DNA from 2 places in the Paenibacillus sp. CF095 genome. Region 2 is predicted to be linked to the other one. Evidence: riboswitches for the same ligand, from Rfam matches in the RefSeq annotation. Region 2 holds a riboswitch; the other holds the start of a gene.
What was found. Region 2 has a riboswitch for glycine ahead of sdaAB (L-serine ammonia-lyase, iron-sulfur-dependent subunit beta). Riboswitches for the same ligand answer to the same signal wherever they lie in the genome.

Region 1 (8,168 bases), on a different contig from region 2:
TCTTCTTCATTATGCCTCATCTATACTGTTAGCTGGCTGCCACTGCTCTTACATTTGGTTATACTGGGCAACAGCCTGTTCAAGCACCGGATGATGCTCATCCATGGACGTATAATGATGCAGTACAGCTGTAATCCCCTTCTGGCGGATCATGTTCTGCAGTTCAACTGCTTCCGGATCATCAGAGACATCGAACTTGCAGGCTGCTGCCATACCCATAGCCAGATAAGTCGTATCAGTTCCATCCGCATAGGCCTGAAGGGCCGGGCGAACCAGACGATCATTCGGAGACAACTTGCGCAGCGGAGAACGACCAACACGAGTAACCTCATCGGTGAGATACGGGTTGACGAACCGTCCCAATATTTTGACAATATACTGCTCATGCTCTTCAGGGTTGAATGCAAAACGCTTCACCAGAACTTTTCCGGTTTCCTGCAAAGCACCGTAGACAATGGATTTCACCTTTTCGTCGGCAATAGCCTTCTGAATCGTGTCATACCCGTGCACATTACCTATATAAGCTGCAACGCAGTGTCCTGTATTAACAGTGAACAGCTTCCGTTCGATATACGGCTCCAGATCATCGACATATAGAATGCCCTCAACCGGTTTGAATGCAGGAGCCATCTGGGAACGATCCACCACCCACTCGTAAAAAGGCTCCACCTGTACATGCAACGGGTCTTCATGATGCTGAATAGGCACTATCCGGTCTACGGCTGAATCTGGAAAATAAACGTATTGATCCGCAAGGGAACGTACCTTTTCATCAAGCAGAGCATATACATGCTCTTTCAACTGTGTACTGGCTCCAATGGCGTTCTCACAAGCAATAATGTGAAGAGGGTTTTGAGCAGGACCGGAATTCAGTCTTTTCTCAAGTCCTTTCGCAATGCCTGGTGCAATATGTTTCAGCACACCCACACCCACTGCGGTTGTAATCAGATCAGCTTCCACAACGGTTTGGGCAACCGTCTCCAGTTGGGTTCCATCGATTGCATTTACGCCTGTGACGGTCTCCTGATCCTTGCTCTCGTTAGCCAGTTCCACCGTATATTGCCCCCGTTGCTGGAGAGCTGTAACCAAGTTCTGATTCACGTCGGAGAAAACCACCTCATAGCCCGCACGGGACAGAATCAAGCCGATAAATCCGCGTCCAATGTTACCTGCGCCAAAGTGTAGGGCCTTCATAGCTCCATTTCACTTTCCAGAATAGCGATAACTTCTTCAGCAGTTTTAGCCAGACGCAGGGCCTCCATATTCTCATCTTCAGCACAGATCACCGCGATGCTAGTCAGGATCTCCATATGTTCCCCGCCTTGAGCCGCGATACCAATGACCATATAAGCCTTTTCTTCGCCAAAATCAACACCCTGTGGATACTGAATGACAGAGATACCTGTGGATAAAATGAAAGCTTTGGATTCCTTCGTACCGTGCGGAATAGCCAGGCCGTTCCCTACATAGGTCGAGACAATCTCTTCCCGTTCAATCATCTTTTCAATGTAATCAGCGGTAATATGTCCCGCATCCTTCAGAATCTGTCCTGCCATGCGAATCGCTTCGTATTTGTCCTGAGCCGTCGCATTCATGATGACTTTATCTGTTGTTAACATACTCATAATGGTTGACCTCCAATTTCGGTTTTACTGCGATAAAATCCAACAAGTTCCTGGGACAGGTAATGAATGAGTTCATCCCTAATTCCCTTTTCCAGCAATGTAATCATTTCTTCCTGCAATAACAGTGCGCTGATCTCACTGAGAACCTCCAGGCTTTCCTTGGATAATTCTCTGGGACCGAGCATCAAGAGGACATGGGTAACTCCTGCCGGATCATCCGGCGTACGAAGGAGTGGCTCAGTGAGCTGAAACAAGCTAATGGACGGCCTGTAGATCCCCTCACTGCGTGTATGAAACAGCGCAAGTCTTGTGCCGGGAATCTTCTGACTCCCCACTGCCTCACGTGCCTCCAACCGTTTTGCGATCTCCCCCGGTTCCTTTAGCACACCAGATCCATGGAGTACGTTGCACATCGCATACACCGTTTTATAGAACCCGATGTCCTGATTATCCAGCGGGTACACCTGAAACTTGCCAATAATTCGGACGATTTCAACTAAAATAGCTTCCATTCCATCAGGGTCAGAGTATCGACTTGTCGTCTGAACCTCTGCTTCACGGGGCTTATTATGCTGTCGTTGTAATGTTGTTGTTCGGATAAAATGACGCAGACGTTCGCTCTCTTCTGCCGTAAGCAGTGGACTCACTTTGTAATACTGATGCTCATCCATCGGCAGATCAACAGTAGATAAGACCAGATCATATTGATCTGTAGGTATCCGGGCAGCCTCGTACCAGGACACGCTATCCATGATCCGAATCTCGGGAATCTCCTTGGATAATCTGCTGGAAAGCATGCGTGATGATCCAATTCCGCTTGTACACACGATGATCGCCCTGATCTCCCGTTTCAATGCACGTAACCTCTCGATGGAAGCTCCAAAGTGCATAACCAGGAAACCAATCTCCTCATCCGGAACTTCTGTACCTGGCCAAGCTTGCCCCACAGATTTTTTGACCTCTTCAAAGAGGGAATCATAATCCTTGCGAATCTGCTGCAAAAGCGGATTACGAATCATCTGTTGTCCTTCAATTCGCTCCATGACAGGTTGCATATGACCAAGCAGACCTTCACGAAGCAAACGATCCTCATGAAAGGCGTAATGCGTCCTCGCCTGCATCTGATCAATCAGTGAATGTACCCTGTCCAGTAAAATCAAGTCGTCTATTGGCAACAGCCGCGAAGAGTGAATCCGCTGCTCTGTCTCAACTAATAGTCTGTGAAAATAAGCTTGCTCATCTTGGGAGAATGTCAGCCCCAGCTGGGTCGATAACACACCACACAAGCGGGAAGCCATATAAGGTGGAACCTTCATCTCATCCTGCTCTGCAACTGCATCTCCCGTGTTCTCTCGTGGAGACATACGGCCAATGCCAATGCCTTTACGAATACGTACAACCGCTACGGATAATTGAATCAGCAGCTTCATGTATTGGCGTTCCGGGATGTTCTCCAGCCATTCGATGTCTGGTTGCCATAACGCATTTTCGATCGTAAGCACATCACCGTGTCCAATCATATCCAGCAGTTTTTGGTTTACGATGGAGCCCCCTTGTTCAGGTTGTCTTCCGAACAGGTCGGACTCATCCAGAAATTCCAGTGCAAGTGCAGCTATGGCTGTGCGATGAATCGTCTCACTTCCATTAATCTTGACGCCATATCCACGTCTGCGAACCAGCTTCAGTCCCGCCTGACGAATCCGTGACTCCAGATCGTCCAGATCAGTGGTTACGGTGGATACGGTCACTTTCAGATCCGAGGCCAGGGCGAGCAACTTTACAGGCTCCGGTTCATCAAGCAGGATGCAAAGCATGAAGAGCTTACGCTCTTCCGGCGTAAACTCTACATATTCTTTACCCTCTAGTTGCTGGCGCAATATAGCCAGATCATCGGAACCAGCATCAATTCGGATACCGGTTCCTGATTTTTTTTCCAGCCTCATGCCCAAAGGTTCAAGCCATTGTTCAATCATTTGCAGCTCCCGGTGAACTGTTCGGGTACTGACCTTAACTTCAACGGCGATTTCGCCGGCAGTGACTTCATGTGGATGCTCCAGCAGAAACTCCACGATTTCACGTTGTCTTTTGGTAATACTCATATCTCAGCCTCCGGCTCAGGGAAAACAAATGCGTACAATTACTTTAGACGTTCAACGAGCGCATCGTATTCCGGGCTTTTTAGGAAGTTGTCGATGGATATATGTTCTGCGTTCGGCGCAACGGAGCGGGCACGATCGGTTAATATTTGTTGTGTGATTACCACATCTGCATCCGGCGGGATATCACTGATAGCCGTATTGGTCACCGTAACGTCAATCCCCTCTGCCTTCATCTTCTTGCGTAGAATGGAAGCACCCATGGCACTCGACCCCATCCCTGCATCACAGGAGAAGACAATTTTCTTCACGTCTGTTTTGACTGTAGAAGAAGCCATATCTGCGGCTCTGTCTGCTTCACGATGATTAGCCGTAATGCCAGCGTTTGGCACGGTTCCTTGACTCTTCATGTCTTTCATCCGACTGGATGCGGACTCCAGATCTTCGTCCTTTTGTTTACCCGTTTTCAGCAACACTGCTGCTACCAGGAAGGAAACGACGGCTGCTACAAGCACCCCTGCAAGCATTGGCAGGTATCCACCTTTCGGTGTTAAGAGGAAATACGCGATAATACTACCCGGTGATGGTGCTGAAACAAGTCCTGCTCCGGTGAGCATAAATGTTAATGTACCTGCGACGCCACCCGCAATTGCGGCAAGAATCAGAATCGGTCTCATCAAAATGTAAGGGAAGTAGATCTCATGAATTCCCCCGAAGAAATGAATGATAACGGCACCCGGTGCAGAAGATTTGGCCATTCCGCGTCCGAAGAAACAGTAAGCAAGCAAGATACCAAGTCCCGGACCCGGGTTCGATTCAAGCATGTATAACACGGATTGCCCTAATTCTCTTGCTTGATCTGTTGCAATTGGTGTTAGAATCCCGTGGTTGATTGCATTGTTCAGGAACAATACTTTACCTGGTTCAATGATTAGGTTGACCAGCGGCAGCAAACCAAGATTCATTAAGCCTTGTACCCCGGCAGATAATACTTTGCTAATTGCTTCTACAGCAGGCCCGATGCCCAGTAGCGCAAAAATCCCCAAGATCCCGCCAATAATACCGGCTGAGAAGTTGTTAACCAGCATTTCAAATCCGGCTCTAACTTTACCTTCAATCGATTTATCAAACTTTTTGATGATCCATGCTGCCAGTGGTCCGGCAATCATGGCACCTAGGAACATCGGGATATCACTACCCACGATGACCCCAATGGTCATAATGGCACCCACGACACCACCACGCTGACCATGCACCATCGTACCCCCGGTGTAACCGATTAACAGTGGCAGCAAATATTTGATCATCGGATCGACTAGCTGTGCCAGTGTCTCGTTAGGGAACCAGCCTGTTGGAATGAACATGGCCGTAATTAATCCCCAGGCGATGAACGCTCCCATATTCGGCATGACCATACCACTCAGGAAACGGCCAAAACGCTGCACACCTACCCGTAGCCCACCTTTGGAATTGGACGATTGGTCCAAATTACTCATTGTATTATCCTCCTTGGATCAAGTGATTATGATTTATGAAAGGGGTATCATTTCTCCCCTGCTGTAATCCTAAGCGAGAATGCTCTCCTGTTCAATGAAATGAAAGCGTACTTTCGTCATGAACAATGATGACAACATTAGGTTATGTAATCGTTTTAATCGATGCATAATGGCTGAACCCATTGGTACACAAGGTTTTTCTTGCCTATGACTTTTATCATTTCCAGAGTCATTTTCTAACCTATAGCTTGGTCCAATCAGATGATTTACATCCACAATCTGCTCAAATCTACATTCAAAACCATTCTTGGAAAGCACAAAAAACCTGTGCAAGCATCCGGCTCACACAGGTCGAAACAATATGAAACTCATTTCATTTGCTTATAAAATATATGTTAATAAGTACAAGTTCGTTGATACTATTCTTCCGTATGTTTACGATACGCGTCTGCATTCATCAATGTAGACAATGCTGCTGTCAGATCTCCCTCAACACGAATCTCAATCATCCAACCTTCCTCGTAAGGAGAGCTGTTCACAAGTTCAGGGGAGTCCTGCAACGAATCATTGACTGCAATAATTGAACCTGTGACGGGAGAGAACAAGTCGGAAACCGTTTTGACCGATTCAATCGTTCCAATGCTGTCCTCTGCTTTTACATTGGTTTCAAGGTCAGGCAATTCCACAAACACAATGTCACCCAGCTGATGCTGCGCGAACTCGGTAATGCCAATACGTACAGTATCCTCCCCTACGGTTTGCACCCATTCGTGCTCTTCACTGTACAGGAAATCACTTTTCAATTCGCTCATCAATATCCGCCTCGCTTTTCATTAAATGAGTGCATGCGTTCTTTGACCTTAACCTTTTTCCCAGAACATAGCGTATGATATTTTTGATTAAAATGTCAAGATACCTCACAATTTATTTATTGATCACCTCTAAATCCTGTAACCCGATTACACTCTTTCTTCATATACTGGTGAATATTAGAATAGTAAGCGCAGTCTTTTTAAATACACGAACAATAAAATTGAAACCAAATTAAATATTCGGTTTTTAATTATAATCTATGACATCGTTCTTGACATCGGTAGTGGATTCACGTTTTAATGAGAGGAGTAAATGTGTTTATTGGACTATGTTATACCCGCGGATGAATGTAAAGGGAGAGATTACCCGTGACACCCGATTCGGGATGTACATGAGGTAACGCCGAAGGAGTAAACCACCGATAAGCGGGGGTGAATCTCTCAGGCAAAAGGACTTTTACGGGACGCAACTCTGGAGAGCATCTATTCGCCCTGTGCGGGCGTTATGATCACCCAAGGGGAAACCTGCTGCACAACGCAGCGGGGTAACTCTCAGGTACAAGGGACAGAGCCTTAGAATACAGCGTGCTACTTGGCATGCCGATTCTTTGGCCTGTCCTTTTCCTTTTTCCCAAAAAACGAAAAACAGGATGTAGAACGGCGCTGTCATAGCTGCCTTACCATACTTATCTACGAAAAATCTCTGCTGAAAAATGTAAAAATACCCTGGTTCATTGATCCACGATTGTATATCCGGCCGGTTGACGGCCCATGACGAGGTGATTTGATGTCCGATTTGCTTAGAACACCACTCTTCCCACTGTATCAGCAATACGAAGGCGTACGGTGCATTGATTTTGGAGGCTGGGAGCTTCCAGTGCAATTTAGCGGAATCCAGAAAGAACATGAAGCGGTGCGTGAGCGTGCTGGACTATTTGATGTATCCCATATGGGTGAATTCACCGTACAGGGTGAGCAGGCTGAAGTTTTTTTGCAACAAATGACGACCAATGATGTGACCACGCTCGTTCCGGGTCAAGCCCAGTACACCCTGATGTGTTATCCAGATGGCGGTGTGGTAGATGATCTGCTCGTGTATAAGCTGGAAGATCAGCATTACATGCTCGTTGTTAATGCCTCCAACATCGACAAGGATTGGGCGTGGCTGCAAGAGCACTTGATCCCTGGCGTAAGCATGACTAACGATTCTGAGCAGACGGCGCTGCTCGCCTTGCAAGGTCCACTGGCTGTAGATATTATCGGGAAAGTTACAGATACGGATGTATCCTCGATTGAGCCTTTCCGTTTTGTACAGCAGGCAGAGGTATGCGGCGTTAAATTACTGTTGTCCCGTACAGGTTATACCGGTGAGGACGGCTTTGAACTATATGTACCTGCGGACCATGCTGCTGCGGTGTGGAATGGATTAATGCAAGCCGGAGAAGGTCACGGACTCGTACCAACCGGACTTGGTGCCCGGGATACACTGCGCTTTGAAGCAAGGCTCCCCCTGTATGGACAGGAATTGTCGGCAACCATCTCTCCGCTCGAAGCTGGCGTTGGCATGTTTGTGAAGCTGAATGCCGGACCTTTTATCGGATACGAAGCCTTGTTACAGCAAAAAACTGACGGGCCTGCCCGCAAACTGGTCGGCATCGAAGTGCTGGAGCGTGGTATTCCCCGCCCCCACTATCCGATTTACGCCGAAGGCGTACAGATTGGTGAAGTAACAACAGGCACGCAATCACCTACATTGAAGCGTAATCTGGGGCTTGCTCTCATCGACAGTAAATACGCTGCGCTGGGAACCCCGCTTGAGATTGAGATCCGCGGCAAGAAACTAAAAGCCGAGGTCGTGAAGACCCCTTTTCATAAACGGACACGTACGTCGAAGACACCTACTCAAGGAGCTGATCAAGCATGAGCAAGCACCGTTACATTCCCATGACTGAGCAAGATCAGAGCGCCATGCTCGCAACCATCGGTGTGGATACGCTGGAGGAACTGTTTCAGGACATTCCGCAGGAGATTCGTTATCAGGGCGAGCTGCCCGTATCCTCCAAACTTGATGAATATGCGCTGACACGTCATATGTCCAAACAAGCCGGCGCTAACGCCAATTTCGAAACACACGCCAGC
Region 2 (8,168 bases):
CTGTCGTTTGCCCGGAATCCAGTGACCATCTCAATGTCGTGTCTGTTCTGCCATCCGGCGACGTGGATTTCAGAAGCGTTACATCTTCACCACCGAGAATAAAGAGGGTCTCACCGCTCACATTCACACGATACATGGAAGATTTGGGATACGAGCCATGTAATTGCTCCAACCGGGCCTTAATCTCTTCATCCGAAGCACCATCCAGGGTCTTCGCTTCACGTGACCAGAGGTTACTGATCCGGGTAACATCACCGTAAGGCGCGTCGCGGTTCGTATTCGTGTTATTCACTACGACAATATATATAACGGATATGATCGGAAGGACAACGGGCACAAATAATACAGCCGCCAAGATCAGTAGGATGTATCTGGACATCAAGGATCGCCCAAAGCGAAGCTTGCGCCGCCCGGATTGCTTTTGATCCATACTTCGTTCTCCCTTCATGATCTTCCGTTCTCTGAACCACCGAATCATGGCTTCTTCACACGATATCCCACACCACGGACCGTCTGAATAACTACAGGATTGGCCGGATCAAGCTCCAGCTTTTCGCGTAGATGCCGAATATGTACCATTAAAGTCTTGTCCCCATCCAGATAGGGCTCGTTCCAGACGGCTTCATAGATCTGCTCTTTGGTTCGAATCATGCCCATATGTCGTAGCAGGTAGGCGAAGATGTGGAACTGTTTTCCCGATAAAATAATCTCATCTCCCGTCTCCTCATTGACGATCCGGTTGTCCTTCTCATAGATGGAGAGATGATCCAGCTTCAGGGCAGCATCCGTGGATACCGCCGTTCCTGCCTTACGCAGTTGTACTTCAATCCGGGCAGCCAGTTCATCGGGGTGAAATGGTTTGGTCACATAGTCATCGGCAAAATCAAGACCGTGCAACTTGTCGTCAATGGACGTTCTGGCCGAGAGCATGACAATGGGCACGGCGGGATGTTCTTTTTTCAGTCGCTGTCCCACCGTAAATCCATCCAGCCCAGGCAGCATGACATCCAGAATAATGAGTGAGCAACCGACAGCAGCCTCCGCTGCACCTTCACCACTGCCGAGCCATACCACCTCATAACCGCGCTCCTCCAGATCGGCTCTGACCCAAGTCGCAATTTCCGTATCATCTTCAATATATAACAGTTTGGTTTTCATCCGAATATTCGTTTCCTTTCTGCCCCCATTGGGTTAATGATATATCTGAGCATCATCATGGTAAAAGCTGTCTATAACATATGGATTCATGTCTTGTTGAAACAATGTTAAAGTCCTTTACGTTACCACACATTCTAATTATAGCGTATTCATTAACGTGGGGAATGTCATATTAATCAAGTCTACCAAGTACATACTATATCCACACCTGACGGGAGGAAATTCATTATGCTGCTGGAAGCCATCTATCATCAACCGAAACGAAACTGGGCCTATGCCTATGACCAAGATACAATCCATCTGCGTTTGCGTGCCAAAAAGAATGATCTGACCGAGGTACATGCCCTGACCGGGGATAAATATGCGTGGGATGCAACCAAAGCGCTGGTTCCCCTAACCAAGTTCACCTCTGACTCCATGTTCGATTACTACGAGGGTGAAGTGAAACCTCCCTACCACCGACTCAAATACTCTTTTCTGCTCAAAAGCGGCGAAGATCAGATCTGGATGACCGAGACGGACTTCCAGGAAGAAGAGCCGGACGATCCGGGTCGTATGTTCCAGTTCCCTTATATTCATGCCGGAGCTGTATTCATACCCCCTGCATGGGTTAAGGATGCCGTGTTCTATCAGATTTTCCCTGAACGATTCGCTAACGGCAACCCGGATATTAGTCCGGAAAAGGTAGAGCCGTGGGGCGGCGAGCCAACACCTTTCAATTTCTTCGGCGGTGACCTTCAGGGCGTGATCGACCATCTGGATTACATCAGCGATCTTGGCATTAATGCGATCTACTTCACACCCATCTTCGAAGCCACCACCAATCACAAATACGATACTGAGGACTACCTGCGGGTAGACCGGCACTTTGGTGACGCAGATACCGTGAAACGACTGGTCGAGCTATGCCATGCACGTGGAATTCGTGTACTTCTGGATGCTGTGTTTAACCATTCCGGGAAGACATTTGCGCCGTTTGTGGATGTGCAGAAGAACGGAGAACAATCCAAATATAAGGACTGGTTCCATGTACATGAATACCCGCTGGACGTGAAGGACGGCATTCCTACGTATGAGACCTTCGGATTCGAAGCGCATATGCCAAAGCTGAATACGGAGAATGCCGAGGTTAAGGCCTATCTGCTGGAGGTTGCCGAGTATTGGATCAAGGAAGTGGGTGCGGACGGATGGCGGCTGGATGTCGCAGACGAAGTGGACGATGCATTCTGGCGTGATTTCCGCCGTGTAGTCAAAGCCGCCAATCCGGATGCCTATATTCTGGGCGAAGTATGGAATGAGTCCTCTGCCTGGCTGCAAGGCGACCAGTTCGATGCGTCCATGAACTATCCGTTTACCGATGCCGTAAATGCTTTCTTTGTGAAAAATACAATGCACGCAGAACAGTTCGCGAACTCCATCGGACGACAGTTATCCCGTTATCCGCTTCAGGCCAGCGAAGTGGCGTTCAACTTGCTGGACAGCCACGATACCCCACGGCTGCTCACGCTGTGTGAAGGCGACCAACGCAAGATGAAGCTGGCTGCGTTATTCCAGTTCAGTTACATGGGTGCTCCTTGCATCTATTACGGAGACGAGATTGGCATGGACGGCGAACATGATCCGGGCTGCCGTAAATGCATGGAATGGGACGAAGCGAAGCAGGACCGGGAGCTGCTCGTCTTTTATCAGAAACTAATCTCCCTGCGTCATGCTCATCCTGCCCTGCGTGCAGAAGGCACCGTTCGTTTCCTGCAGGCTCGGCCCGATGGCAGCCAACTGGTATTTGAGCGGCAAAGTGAGGAGGAACGCATTCTGGTTCTGTTCAATCGGTCAGAAGAGACGGCTATTGTCGAGCTGGAGGCTGATGACGAAGAATGGACCGAGTTATTCGGCGGAAACCATCGTACCGCCAAGGAAGATGGCGTACTCGCCATTGAACTGCCTGCGTATGGATATGCCGTACTGAGTACGGCTGTGAGCCAGAACTAGAGTCATAATACACATTCATCTGATATAAGTATCCTATCTTCGCTTCATCTGGCAGCATAAAACAAGCGTCCTGCATAACCCGGATTCGGGTTCGCGGACGCTTGTTTTTGTATTTTTGTATTCGCCGTTATACATAATAATGTCACTGATTTATATATCGGTGGTCCCGGTTCAGCTTAAACCTGAGTATCCTTGTCCACTTGAGCATTTTCCGCCCCACTTGTAGTTGTGTCAGAATCCGCTGGCTTCGACTCCTGCTCAGGCTCGGCACGCTTTGCCTTTGGTTTAGCCAGCTTTTGCATCATTTTGCGGCCGGTTGGCGTCTGGGCCAGTCCGCCCTGGGCTGTCTCCCGATGGCGGCTCGGCATCGCACTTCCTACTTCCAGCATGACGTCGATGACTTCGTCTGACGGAATGGCACTACGCACTCCGGCCAAGGCCATGTCAGCCGCAGCCAGCGCCGTAACCGCACCCAGTCCATTACGGACGATGCACGGGATTTCAACAAGGCCTGCGACCGGATCGCAGATAAGGCCCAGTGTATTTTTTAACGCCAAACCAACGGCATGAACGACCTGTTCCGGTGTACCTCCACGCAGTTCAACCATGGCACCCGCAGCCATGCCGATCGCGGAACCCACTTCCGCCTGACAGCCACCCTCGGCCCCGGAGATAAATGAATTGTTGGCAATAACATAACCAATCGCTCCCGCACAGAACAACCCGTTCACCAAATGTTCGTCCGTCCAGCCAAAACGCTCCTGTGAGCTAATAAAAACACCGGGGATGATGCCGCAGGAACCGGCTGTTGGTGTTGCCACGATCCGACCCATGGAGGCATTCACTTCAGATACACACAGGGCATACGCCATGGCAAGTGCGGAAGCATCTCCTGAGCAAGTCTCACCCTTGCGAATGTACTCGGCCATTTTTTTACCGTCTCCACCCGTTAACCCACTGCGTGATGTCGTATCTTCCGTTAACCCTTTGCGTACCGCTTCCTTCATCACCTGATAATATTCAGACATCTGTTTCACAACATCCGCTTCCGGTGTATTGGTCTCCTGAACCTGCTCCTCGATCATCAGCTGAGCAATGGTTTTGGATTCTGCTGTACAGATCGTATTCAGTTCGTGCAAATGTTTAAACCGCATCCGAATCAACTCCTCTCTTCAAATCGATAACACGAATGTCCAGCACATGGTCCAGCTCCCTTAGACGCCTGAGCATATCGGGATTAGGCACACCATCCATTTCCATCGCGGTAAGCGCTTCGCCATCACGGGCTTTCCGGTCCACCTGCATATACCCGATGTTAACCCCGGATGAACTGATCGTGGACGTTACAGATGCAAGCACCCCTGCTTTGTCCGCATGTCGCAGAACAAGTGTTGGAAACTCACCACTAATCTGAACACGAAAATCATTCATCGCATGCACCGATACACTGCCACCACCAATGGATGCACCGATTAAGGAGCAGGCACGTTCTCCATGCCATAACTCAATTTTGACCGTATTTGGATGAGGAGCAGGCAGGCCACTTGTATAAAACTCAACCTCCATGCCTGCTTCCTCTGCGTATTGCTCTGCATCCGGGATACGTGGATCGTCTGTGACATAGTCCAAAAGACCGCCGATCAGTGCCAGATCTGTTCCGTGCCCCTGATACGTGTCAGCGAATGAACCATATAACGTCAGCCGGGCACGTTCTGGCGTACATCCAAGCCACTGACGAGCAATTCTCCCTAACCTTGCCGCTCCAGCTGTATGTGAACTTGAAGGCCCTGTCATGGACGGACCAATAATTGAGAAAACATCTTTAAATCGCACTTTATAACCCTCCAATTGTATTCGTCATTTCCATCCAGAATCTAATCCATATTGTTCCTTATTTACTGAATGATGACATCAAAAAAGGACAGAAGAAGGCCTCAGGCCCTCTCTCTGTCCTCGATACCTGAGAGTTTCACGATCAGCAGTGTCTCACGACAAGGTGCATTGCCTGCGATTACAGACAAGTTCACCGGTCCCACTGATCATATACCCCTTGGGTGGCGCAGTTCGCGCACTCTCCAGAGTTGCGTCCAACGATGGTACATTTACCTGAGAGATTAACCACTGCGCCGGGTGCGCAGCAGCTTGCTCCTTCGGTGCCTGAATACTAGCCATTGTGCTCGGCTAACCCAGGTCTCTCCCGCTCGTTATCATCCGCTATATGGAACCATTCTGAGCTTATGTCAGAACAGTCATGGAAGTCATTAATTTCTTCTTCATTAAGATTAATCGACCGGAAGATCAGTGTCAACAAACTTAACGATTTCTTTGGGTGTATTTCCTTCATTTCCTATTGAAGCGATGATAACCAGAATATTTTGTCAGCTTTCATTACATTAATACGTTAAAAAGATCTTTTAAACAGCTCATTTCGTTCTACTTCAATCAATGATGTGCTTACTATTATTTATGATATTGTCCATGAAACCGTTCGGGTATTCAGGCAACCATAATCTTTGATCCACACTGCTCACTAACCCATCCGAGTCTGCACATCTGGATTATAAATCACAGTTCATAAAATATGCTCTCGTTCTGTACATAAGGTCTGCAATACTTGCTGCATAGCTTCGGCATGCGATCTTTCATCCATTCGTGCCTCGACTCATTCGCCATCTGAAAGGCATAATAACCCAGTGTAAAAATCAACATGAATCCTTCCATTAATCGGATATCACGATCCGTCAGTGGTGCGATCTGTTTGGTATAACCGGATAAGAATATATCTCGTTCCTCCCGGTTGAATATAAGTGCTGCTCCTCCAGCATCAAAAAGATAGTACCCATACCCGTATAGACAAAAATCAATCATAGATATGCCCTGATCCGTTATCAGCAGATTGTTGCGAGTAATATCCCCATGAATGATCCCCCATGTTCCTGCGTGCTGCGGGTATGTTTCTAACTGTTCATTAATGTTCTCAAACGTCTCACGAAGCAGGTCGAAGTCTTCCGTTGTAAAAATCCCCAGTCGGACGCCTTCCTCTAGCTGCCCTAGCATGACCAAGTTCTCATGGATGTTGCCATATGCCGGCCGCACCTTTGTTCGATCTGTCTGATTCTGCTCACGCCCATATTGATGAAGCATCTGCAGTTGTGCCCCAAGATCATAGATCTGCTCTGTTGTCAGGCGTTCTCCCTGCTGGATGTCCCTTCCCTCAATCCACTCCAGTACTGTACAGCAGATTTCTTTACCCGCTTCACTTTTCCATACCGTGACCCAGTCTCCCGATACATTCCGTACCGGATGCTGCACGCGCAATTCCGTCGTTGCATTTAACTCATGAAGCAGGTTCATCTCTGCCTTCAGAACAGGAAGCGTATGCTGAATGCCTGTCATACTTGTATATGCGGCTTGATGGATACGTAACAGATACTTCTTCCCGCTTGCTTCATCGACGACATGATATGTCAGATTCTCATTGTGGCGAATATATGAAACGACAGGTTTCTCAATAGTGTAGTTCTGTATAATCTGAGCTGCCATATGGTCGTAAGACATCTGATTCGTAGTGATTATCAACATCTCCTTCGAAGTCATGTAAACGTTCTCTTCACACTAAATATCGTAGCATAATGTTTATCCCGCATACAGAAAATCCCACTAAAATTATAAATTAAAAAAGCACAACCCCCGAACAACCGTCCAGGCATTGTGCTTTCTTTTGTCTCTATTATTTCTTAATCTCTCTGTCTATTGCTCTATGTTACACTCCATGATCCAATTAACCGAAACGACCCATAATGTATTCTTGCGTCAGACGATTGTCCGGGTTCGTGAAAATATGCTCTGTATCCCCGTGCTCAACCATACTTCCCAGATAGAAATAAGCTGTATAATCCGAGATGCGCGCCGCCTGCTGCATGTTATGGGTAACAATAACGATCCGCAGCTCCTTCTTGAGCTCGGTAATCAACTCTTCAACTTTACCCGTAGATACCGGGTCAAGTGCAGATGCAGGCTCGTCGAGCAGCAGAATCTGCGGATCAACAGACAGGGCGCGGGCGATACACAGACGCTGCTGTTGTCCACCCGAGAGAGACAGAGCTGACTCGTTCAGCCTGTCTTTCACTTCGTCCCAGAGCGCAGCACGACGCAAGCTTTTTTCCACAATTTCATCCAGTGCCTTCTTACTCTTCGTACCGCGGTAGCGGGGGCCAAACGCGATATTGTTGTAGATGGACTTATGAAAAGGATTCGGCTTCTGCCACACCATGCCAATCTTCTGACGAAGCTTGATTACATCGGTTCCAGGCTCATTCAGGTCGTTACCGTCCATCCAGATATGTCCCTCTGTACGGGAACCGGCAATCTCGTCGTTCATCCGGTTCAACGACCGGAGGAACGTGGATTTACCGCAACCAGACGGCCCAATAAGAGCCGTTACGCTTGCTTCAGGAAACGTCAGGCTAATCTGCTTGACTGCCTGGAAATGTCCATAATATATGCTTAACTGTTCCGTACCAAAAGGTATGGCCATGTTGGTTCCTCCTTATTTCGAAGCTGTCATGCGGCGGAATACAACCCGACCGATCCAGCGTGCACTTAGATTGAACGCCAGCACGAGAATGACAAGCACGGCGGACGCCCCTGCTGCCACTTCTTTGGAATCTGGCCCAATACCTTCACTATTCACTTTCCAGATATGGACAGCAAGTGTCTCTGCCGGACGGAAAGGATTAAGCGGTGATCTTGGACTCGTTGGATTCCAATCTGTAAAGTCCAATGGTGGACTACTCATACCTGCGGTGAACATCAGCGCTGCTGCTTCACCGAAGATCCGGCCGGAAGCCAGGATCGTACCCGTAATCAAACTCGGCAATGCCACAGGTAGCAGAATCGAAGTAATAATCTTCCACTTGGACAGTCCAAGCGCCAGACCTGCTTCCTTCTGTTCCTTCGGAACGGCCCGGAAGGCCTGTTCCGTTGTCCGTACCATCAGTGGCAAGTTAAAGATCGCCAGA

Region 1: it holds a riboswitch for glycine, as region 2 does, so the genes downstream of both, gcvT (glycine cleavage system aminomethyltransferase GcvT) here and sdaAB (L-serine ammonia-lyase, iron-sulfur-dependent subunit beta) in region 2, are expected to answer to the same signal.

What each region holds. Positions count from the first base shown of each region.
Region 1 covers NZ_FMZN01000001.1:92,995-101,162, reverse strand. The annotation lists gene BLS69_RS00480 (mannitol-1-phosphate 5-dehydrogenase) at 49-1,194, opposite strand; gene BLS69_RS00475 (PTS mannitol transporter subunit IIA) at 1,191-1,625, opposite strand; gene BLS69_RS00470 (BglG family transcription antiterminator) at 1,622-3,724, opposite strand; gene BLS69_RS00465 (PTS mannitol transporter subunit IIBC) at 3,763-5,217, opposite strand; gene gcvH (glycine cleavage system protein GcvH) at 5,637-6,029, opposite strand; glycine riboswitch at 6,374-6,496, shown strand; gene gcvT (glycine cleavage system aminomethyltransferase GcvT) at 6,817-7,953, shown strand; gene gcvPA (aminomethyl-transferring glycine dehydrogenase subunit GcvPA) at 7,950-8,168, shown strand, end outside.
Region 2 covers NZ_FMZN01000005.1:169,003-177,170, reverse strand. The annotation lists gene BLS69_RS26990 (HAMP domain-containing sensor histidine kinase) at 1-430, opposite strand, end outside; gene BLS69_RS26985 (response regulator transcription factor) at 475-1,158, opposite strand; gene BLS69_RS26980 (alpha-glycosidase) at 1,387-3,147, shown strand; gene sdaAA (L-serine ammonia-lyase, iron-sulfur-dependent, subunit alpha) at 3,324-4,301, opposite strand; gene sdaAB (L-serine ammonia-lyase, iron-sulfur-dependent subunit beta) at 4,291-4,980, opposite strand; glycine riboswitch at 5,233-5,357, opposite strand; gene BLS69_RS26965 (phosphotransferase enzyme family protein) at 5,713-6,744, opposite strand; gene pstB (phosphate ABC transporter ATP-binding protein PstB) at 6,929-7,684, opposite strand; gene pstA (phosphate ABC transporter permease PstA) at 7,697-8,168, opposite strand, start outside.